One region of the Actinoplanes sp. NPDC023936 genome, then DNA from elsewhere that is predicted to be linked to it. Evidence: riboswitches for the same ligand, from Rfam matches in the RefSeq annotation. Region 1 holds a riboswitch; the other holds the start of a gene.
The links. Region 1 has a riboswitch for cyclic di-AMP ahead of AB0F72_RS13100 (hypothetical protein). Riboswitches for the same ligand answer to the same signal wherever they lie in the genome.
Positions count from the first base shown of each region.

Region 2: another riboswitch for cyclic di-AMP. It lies ahead of AB0F72_RS31345 (transglycosylase family protein); the one in region 1 lies ahead of AB0F72_RS13100 (hypothetical protein).

Region 1 covers NZ_JBEZZR010000007.1:207,659-211,914, reverse strand. Annotated here, with positions in the region: gene AB0F72_RS13110 (ABC transporter permease) at 1-230, shown strand, start outside; gene AB0F72_RS13105 (ABC transporter ATP-binding protein) at 223-996, shown strand; gene AB0F72_RS13100 (hypothetical protein) at 1,025-2,002, opposite strand; cyclic di-AMP (ydaO/yuaA leader) riboswitch at 2,042-2,176, opposite strand; cyclic di-AMP (ydaO/yuaA leader) riboswitch at 2,383-2,517, shown strand; gene AB0F72_RS13095 (hypothetical protein) at 2,522-3,538, shown strand; gene AB0F72_RS13090 (glycoside hydrolase family 65 protein) at 3,593-4,256, opposite strand, start outside.
Region 2 covers NZ_JBEZZR010000032.1:25,997-30,252, reverse strand. Annotated here, with positions in the region: gene AB0F72_RS31350 (sulfite exporter TauE/SafE family protein) at 316-1,077, opposite strand; gene AB0F72_RS31345 (transglycosylase family protein) at 1,161-1,679, opposite strand; cyclic di-AMP (ydaO/yuaA leader) riboswitch at 1,720-1,895, opposite strand; gene AB0F72_RS31340 (DUF1304 domain-containing protein) at 2,134-2,496, opposite strand; gene AB0F72_RS31335 (hypothetical protein) at 2,540-2,758, shown strand; gene AB0F72_RS31330 (alpha/beta fold hydrolase) at 2,775-3,428, opposite strand; gene AB0F72_RS31325 (WYL domain-containing protein) at 3,485-4,256, shown strand, end outside.

The DNA.
Region 1 (4,256 bases):
ACCCGGTGACCCTCTTCGAGGACAAGCTCGACGGCTGGCAGCTCGCTCTGGTCGAGGCGAACCCGATGCTCATCTTCATCGAGCTGTTCCGCCACGCTCTGCTGGAGAACGTCACGCTGGCCAGCACGCCGGTCGCGCTGTGGCTCCAGGCGCTGGCGTGGAGCCTGGTCGTCGGCATCGGTGGATTCGCCTACTTCTGGCGCGGAGAGAAGGGCTACGGCCGTGGCTGACAACGAACGCATCCCCACCGTCGTCGCGGACGACGCCCACATCATCTACAAGGTGTACGGCTCGGCCGCGCCGGGCACCGGCAGCCCGCTCGCCAGCTTCAAGCGCATGATCACCAACACCAAGGCGGGGAACGTCCGCGAGGTGCACGCCGTCAAGGGTGTGAGCTTCACGGCGTACCGGGGTGAGGCGATCGGTCTGATCGGCAGCAACGGCTCGGGCAAGTCGACGCTGCTGCGCGCGGTCGCCGGCCTGCTCCCGGTCGCCAAGGGCGCGATCTACGCGTCCGGCCAGCCCTCGCTGCTCGGCGTGAACGCGGCCCTGATGAACGAGCTTCCCGGCGACCGCAACGTCGAGCTGGGCTGCCTCGCGATGGGCATGTCGCCGGCCGAGGTGAAGGAGAAGAAGGACGGGATCATCGAGTTCTCCGGCATCAACGAGCGCGGCGACTTCTCGTCGCTGCCGATGCGGACGTACTCGTCCGGCATGGCCGCCCGCCTGAAGTTCTCGATCGCCGCCGCGAAGCAGCACGACGTGCTGCTGATCGACGAGGCGCTGGCGACCGGTGACGCCAAGTTCCGCCGCCGCAGTGAGCAGCGGGTGCGTGAGCTGCGCGCCCAGGCCGGCACGGTGTTCCTGGTCAGCCACAGCGAGCAGTCGATCCGGGACACCTGCGACAGGTGCATCTGGCTGGAGTCCGGCCTGATCCGGGCGGACGGCCCCACCGACGAGGTGATGCGGGAGTACGAGTCCTACATGCGCAAGTAGGACCCGTACCCCCGTGAGGTTCTGATCTTCAGCGGATCGAGAGATGCACGTGGTTGGTGTGGTCGCTGGAGGGGTCGCCACCCGCCCCGCTGTACGACTTCCAGCCACTGCTCGGCAGCCAGATCCGGCGATACCAGATCACGTAGAGCACGTCGAGCGCGTCCGCGTTGTTGATGAAGTAGTTCGCCAGGTTGTTGCCGTAGGTCCGGCTGGCGCCGGTCGCGTCCCCGCCGAAGCCGTTCTTGTCAGAGGCGAAGTCGCAGGCCCGGCCCTTCGGGTGCTCACCGCTGTTCTGCTCGCGGAAACACGCGACGTAACGGGTGAAGCCGTCCTTCTGGGCCTGCTTCAGCGCGTGCAGGGTGCGCGGGGTGAGACAGCCGCTGGTGGTCGGGTCGGGCTCGGTACAGCCGGAGCCCGAGCCGCCCGGCGCCGGATCGGCCTTGGCGCTGCCGCCGCCGTCGCTCGACGAGGAGGCCGCGGCCCCCTGGTTCGCCTTCTTGAGCGCCGTCTCGGCCTGCACCTTCTTCTTCGCCATCACGTTGACCTGCTTCTGCTGGTCCTTCACGGTGGCGTCGATGGCGAGTTTCGCCCTGCGCTGGGCGTCGAGGGTCGTCTTGAGTTCCTCGATCGCCTGGTTCTGCTCGGCCGCGACGGTCGACAGGACCTCGGCCCGGTCGATGAAGCTCCCGGTGTCGCTCGCATTGACGAGCGCGCTCATCGCGCCCATCCGGCCCGACGTGTACGCCTGTGAGGCGATCTCGTCGAGTGCCGCCTGCTGCGGGCCGACCTGGGCGTCCAGCTTCTTGAGCTCCGCCGTCAACTCGGTCTGCTTCTGCTTGGACGTCTTCAGCTTCGCCTTGGCCTCGACGTAGCCGCGGGAGGCGTCCTCCAGTTGTTCGACGAGGGACTTGGAGCCACCCTCGCCGTCGTCACCGTTGTCACCGGGGGCGGCGGTGGCCGGTGACGCCACGATCGCCAGCCCGCACACGGCGAGCAGCAGCCCCATGACGGCCGCTAATCGCCGCGCAGTCTTTCGCTGCACAGGTAATCCTTCCGTCGGCCGCCGACCGAGTTAGCTGACGGGTTCGGGACGAAGGAAATCCCTACCGCGGTTGCGGATTCACCCCGAGGGAAATGGTTCCCCGGCTCGCCGGGAGCGGCGATTAGGCGGCGGTCCCCGGGTGGGAACCGGAACCGACCATACCCACTCAATCGACAGATCGACAGTTCTCGTACGGTGCGCTATTGCGCGGACACGCGAGGTGATTTGACTACGGAAAGTCGCTGCCCGGTAACAGTTTTGCCGGTTCAGTGGTCCTGATACCGCGCCATTCCTCAGGTAAACTCGTCGCGGTCCTGCCAGGACGGCACCGCCCCCGAGGAGCCGGCAGGCCGCCGCCTAATCACCGCGAGGTGAGCCGGGGAACCAGGTCAGTGGGGTGAGTCCGCCTTCGGGTGGTAGGGATCTCTTCCGTCCCGAACCCGTCAGCTAACTCGGTCGGCGGTGACAAGGAAGGAACTGTTGATGACCGCACGTCCCCGCCGGTGGCTGCTGCTTGCCCTGGCACCGCTCGTGGCCACGACGTTGTTCGTGGCGCCGGCCACTCCGGCCTCCGCCGAACCGAGCGGCTCGTCCCCCACCGCGGAGGAGGAGGACGAGGACGCACTACTCTCCGACGTCATCGAGGCCGCCAACCGGCGCTACGTCTCGGCCAAGGCCGCCGTGACGAAGTCCACAAAGGCGCAGGCGAAGCTGAACGTCGAGATCAAGGCCGCGGAGGACCGGCGCGACAAGCTCATCCCCGAGGTGAACTCGATCGCCCGCGAGCAGTACGTGACGGGCAACCTGAGCGCGGTCGGCTTCCTGCTCGGCGCGAACTCGTCGAACGACTTCCTGCACAAGGCGATCTCCCTCGAGGAGATCAACAAGCTGCACGACGAGAAGCTGCACGAGCTCAACGAGGCGATCGCCACTGTCGCCGAGAGCAAGGCGAAACTCGACGCCGAGGTCGCGGCGCAGAAGAAGAACTCCGCGCTGATGAAGAAGCAGAAGGAATCGGCGGAGAAAGCCCTGCAACTGGTGGGTGGCGACGCGCTCACCGACGGTTTCGTGGTGGCGAAATCCCCCTCCGCCAAGGCCGCGCCGCGCAACTCCAGCGGCGGCTTCTCGCCCGAGGGCTGCACCGAGAAGGACCCGACGACCAGCGGCTGCATCACCAAGCGCACGCTGAACATGTACAAGGAAACCAAGAAGGCCGGCTTCAACCTGTTCGTCGGCTGTTACCGCCCCGGCGGGCCCTACGAGCACCCCAAGGGCCGGGCCTGTGACTGGTCGCTGCAGAAGAGCGGCTTCTCCTCGGCGCACAACGACAGGATGATGAAGTACGGCAACGACCTCATGGCGTTCCTGGTGCGTAACGCCGACGAGCTCGGGATCTACTACGTCATCTGGTACAAGAAGATCTGGTTCCCCGCGTCGGGCTGGAAGGCGTACCACGGCGTCAGTGACCACACCGACCACGTGCACGTCTCCATGCTCTGAGCATCGGAAAAGCCCCCGTCCTCATCGTGAGGACGGGGGCTTTTCTCGTTCGGCTCAGTGCACGGCGCGGCGCACCGGCGCCCGCCCGTGCGGCTGGGCCGGCGCGGATCCCACCGGGGGGGCCGGCGGGATCGGCATGGTCACCGGGCGCACCTGGGTCACCTCGGTCTCCTTGCCGTGGTGCAGAAGCGTCAGCCGGGCCGAGCCGCCACCGTTGCGCAGCGAGTAGGTCACCTCGTCCGCCGTCACGTTCACCCGCAGCCGCAGACCGCGCCAGAGCAGCGAGAACTCCAGGTTGTTGATCCGGCTGGGGAGGCGCGGCGCGAAGCTCAGCTGCCCGTTGAAGTCACGCATGCCGCCGAGACCGGCGACCAGCGAGATCCAGGTGCCGGCCAGCGACGCCACGTGCACGCCGTCCCGGGCGTTCTGGTGCAGGTCGTGCAGGTCCATCAGGGCGGCCTCGCCCAGGTAGTCGTGGGCCAGCTCCAGGTGCCCGGTCTCCGCCGCGAGAACGGCCTGGATGCACGCGGATAGGGACGAGTCGCGGACGGTCCGCGCGTCGTAGTACGCGAAGTTGCGCGCCTTCTCCTCCGGGGTGAACGCGTCGCCCCGGATGTACATCGCCATGACCAGGTCGGCCTGCTTGATGACCTGCTTGCGGTACAGGTCGAAGTACGGGAAGTTGAGCAGCAGCGGGTAGCCCTCGGGCGGGGTGTTC
Region 2 (4,256 bases), on a different contig from region 1:
CCGCGTCACCGATACGCATACCGACATGATCTCCCGGCACGCCCCCGGGATGGGGTGGATTCCCCTGATGGCGCACCAGGTGCCGGCTCGCGAGCCATGACGGTCCCCTTTCGCTGTCCCGTCACGCTGACCACGGCCGGGACGGGCCGGGTATGCCGTGCTCGGCCACTTCCCGTCCTCGATCGTCCACGAGCGCGCATCGGAGTGGGTCGCCACCAGGAACAGATCGGCGGTCAGCGCGGAGATCACCACGTCGGGCCGGACGTCCCTGCGGCCGACGCGCTACGACGGTGCTGCGGGGATGCAAGCGACGCGCTACGACGGCGTGGCGGGGGTGCCGGCGTCGTGCCACAGCACCCCGGCCAGGACCAGGGCGGCTACGCCGATCACCACGCGCAGCGGGCGCTCCGGAGTACGCCGCACCAGCGCCGGCCCGATCCAGCTGCCGATCAGGCAGCCGGCGGCGAGCACCCCGGCCGCTGCCCAGTGGACCGGCGCGAGCACCGCGTAGAGGATCGCGGCGGCCACATTGGAGAAGCCGAGGACCAGGGTCTTCACCGCGTTGGTGATGGCGAGCGGCTCGACGGCCGCCACCGAGAGCGCGGCCAGCATCATCACGCCGGCGCCCGCGCCGAAGTAACCGCCGTAGACCGCGATTCCGAACACCGCGAGGGCCAGCGGCGGCCGCCATCCGGGGCGGACGTACCAGGCCCGCAGCGGCTCCCGGAACAGCAGCATCAGCCCGCCGGCGGCGATCAGGCCGGGCACCGCCCGTTCGAACGCGGACGACGGCGTGCCCATCAGCAGCAGCGCGCCGGCTGTCCCGCCGGTCACCCCGACCACGCCGTGCCGGGCTATCCGGCGGGCCTGCCCGTGCAGCTCCACGCGGGATCCGGCGGCCGCGCCGAACGCGGTGGAGAGCAGCGCGACGGTGTTGGTGACGTTCGCCGCGACCGGCGGGATGCCGACGGACAGCAGGGCCGGGTAGGTGACCACGGATGCCAGCCCGCCCATCGACCCGGTGAGGCCGCCACCGACGCCGCCGAGGAAGAGCAGGACGGCATGGGCGAGGCTCACGGATCCCGAGCGTACGCCGATCGCCGGCCGCCGCGATCGTGGTGAGTCGGCGTTGACCCACCGCGATCGCGGCGGCGGCACGGTCAGCGCAGCCGGAGCCGCTGACCCGGGAAGATCTGGCTCGGGCTGTCGAGCCGGTCCTTGTTGAGCTTGAAGAGGGTGCGCCAGCCACCCTTGACCTTGTACTTCTTCGCGATCGCGGCGAGCGTGTCGCCGGAGCGCACCACGTAGGTGCCCTTCTTCGACGCGGTCGCCTTCTTCGACGCCGACGACTTCGCGGACGACGCCTTCTTGTAGACGCCCGCCTTCTTGCCGCACACCGGCCAGGGCTTCAGGCCGCGCTTCTTGTAGAGCTTGGTCGCGACCTTGATCTGCTCGGCCTTCGTGGCCCGGTCAGCGGTCGGGGCGTACTTGCCGCCCCCGTTCGCCTTCCACGTGCTGCGGCTGAACTGCAAGCCACCGTAGTACCCGTTCCCGGTGTTGATGTGCCACCGGCCACCGGACTCGCATTTCGCGAGGACGTCCCAGTTGACCTGCCGGGCCGCCGATGCGGGGCTCGCCGGGGCGAGCAACGTGCCGGCTCCGACCACACCCGCGGTCACCAGACCGAGGGCAAGGCGCGTTCGTCTACCGATCCGAGACATGGATGATCCTCCACGCCTGCGAGGTGAGCTGTCGGGTTCGGACAGAGGTGCCCGGCCGTCGTTCTGCGGCTTCACCCCAAGGCGCGGTCATGCGGCGCCGGAAATCGTGGGTCCCCCGCTCCTGCCTCTCCTATCGAGTCCGCGGGCGGCGGCAGGACTCGGCGGACCGCCCGTGGTGCCCGCCATCGCGGGACGGCCCGACGGTAACCACGCCACCGGGGCAACGACCAAGCCGAAACCCCCTGATAGTGACGTTCTTCACGGTATTTGCCCGATTTGATCTTGTTCGCGCCCCGGAATAGCGGGCATTCCCGACTTCCGAGGTCCGTCATATTCGGCACAGACCACAGCGCCCGGCCGGACGATGCCGGACCGGGCGAAAAAGGGCAGTGCCGGATCGGTGGGAAACGGGTCAGTTCGCGACGAGGACGGCGACGATCGCGAGGACCGCCGGAACGGTCTGCACGAACAGGATTCTGCGGCTCGCCGTGGCCGCGCCGAAAACGCCGGCGACGGCCACGCACCCGAGGAAGAACAGCTTCGCGGCGAACCCGGTGTCCCCGCCCGCGATCAGGCCCCCGATCAGGCCGGCCGCGAGAAAGCCGTTGTAGAGGCCCTGGTTGGCGCCGAGCACCCGGGTCTGCCGGGCGAACTCCTCGGTCAGCCCGAACGCCTTGCGCCCCCGCGGCCGCGTCCACAGGAACATCTCCAGGACGAGGATGTAGACGTGGATCAGCGCAACCAGCGCCACCAGCAGGTTCGCTAAGATGATCATGGCGACACCCTAGCTTGGGAGGCGCGTGCGTATGGTGTCCGCCATGAGCATCGACGAGAAACCGGGCGAAGCGGCGCGGGCCTCCGGAGCGTTCGCGGTCGTCATCGGTCTCTTGATCGCCGCATTCGGATTCCTCACCGACCACGTGCCCACTCGTGGCTATTACTTCGCCGGCCTCCTGGTGCTGGCCGGCAGCGCCGTGCGGATCGAGGCGGCCCTCAAACACCGGACCGATCCGGTACGGGTTGAGCAGCAGCCCTGATCGACCGGCGGCCCGATCAGCTCGCGGCCAGCAGGGACGCCAGGGCGTGCGGCCGTGAGAACATCGGCCAGTGACCGGCCGGGAGCTCGTGGAACGTCCAGCCGTCGCCGCTCATCAGGGCGAACGCCGGGACCGTTGCGGCCAGCCCGCGCAGCTGGCCCGCGGAGAACGAGCACAGGATCGCGGTTCGCGGCAAGGCCTGCCACGCCCCGCCGTGCCGCAGCGGCTCGGTGGCCGCGCCGACCGGCTGCGCCCGCCCGCGCTCGCGGACGACCGCCCAGTCGAAACCCTGCGCGGACGGCGGCGCCTCGGCCGGGACCGGGATCATGCCGTCGGCGGCGTCCGGCGGTGAACCGTCGAATTCGGACTGGGACATGCCGTCCGGCAGCGGGCCGGTGTCGACGTAGACGAGGCGGGCCACCCGGTCCGGCAACCGATCCGCCGCCGCTGTGATCACCGCCCCGGCGTAGCTGTGCCCGACCAGGACCACGTCGCGCAGCCCGTCCAGCAGGCCGGCGACCTGGTCGGCGTGATCGGAGGCCGTGACACCCCGGTCCAGCGCGAGCGAGACCTGGTGCACGTCATGTCCCGCGGCGCGCAGCGGCGCCGCCACCTCGTCCCACGCCCAGCCGCCCAACCAGAACCCCGGTACCAGCACGTATGTCGTCATGTCCGAAACGCTAGGCTCAATACCGGGCGGATTCGGCCCGGTATAAGGTGTGGCGCATGCCACAGTCACTCGGACGCGTTCTCGGCCTGCTCGAACTGCTGCAGGCCCACCCGGGCGGGCAGACCGTCGGGCGGCTCGCCGAGCGGCTCGGTGTCGACGAGCGGACCGTCCGGCGCTACGCGTTGCACCTCGCCGAGCTGGGCATCCCGGTCGAGGGCCGGCGCGGGCGGTACGGCGGTTACACCCTCGCTCCCGGATACCGGCTGCCGCCGCTGATGCTCACCGACGACGAGGCCGTCGCCGTGCTGCTCGGGCTGGTCGCGGGCCGCCGGATCGGGCTGTCCACGGCCGCGGCAGCCGGCGAGACAGCGCTCGCGAAGATCCGGCGGGTGCTGCCGGCGGCGCTCCGCGCCCGCACCGACGCGATGCTCGGCACCCTCGGCTTCGCCGCCGGCCGCCCCGCGCCCGCACCGGCGACCGCGACCGCGACGCTGCTCGCCCTGGCCGGGGCCGCCCACGACCGGCGGCCGGTCGCCTTCGGCTACACCAAGCCGGGTGGCGAGCCGGAGCGGCGGCGGCTGGACCCCTACGGGCTGGTCTTCCACGGTGGCAAGTGGTTCGTCACCGGGCGCGATCACGACCGGGGCGAGGGCCGGACGTTCCGCCTCGACCGGATCGAGGCGGTCGAGATCGTCGAGGGGAGTTTCGAGGTGCCCGCCGGGTTCGACCCGGCCGCCCGGGTCGCGGCCGGGCTGGCCACCGGCGCATGGCGGCACGAGGTGTCGGTGCTGCTGGACACCACTGTGGAGGAGGCGCGGCGACGGGTGC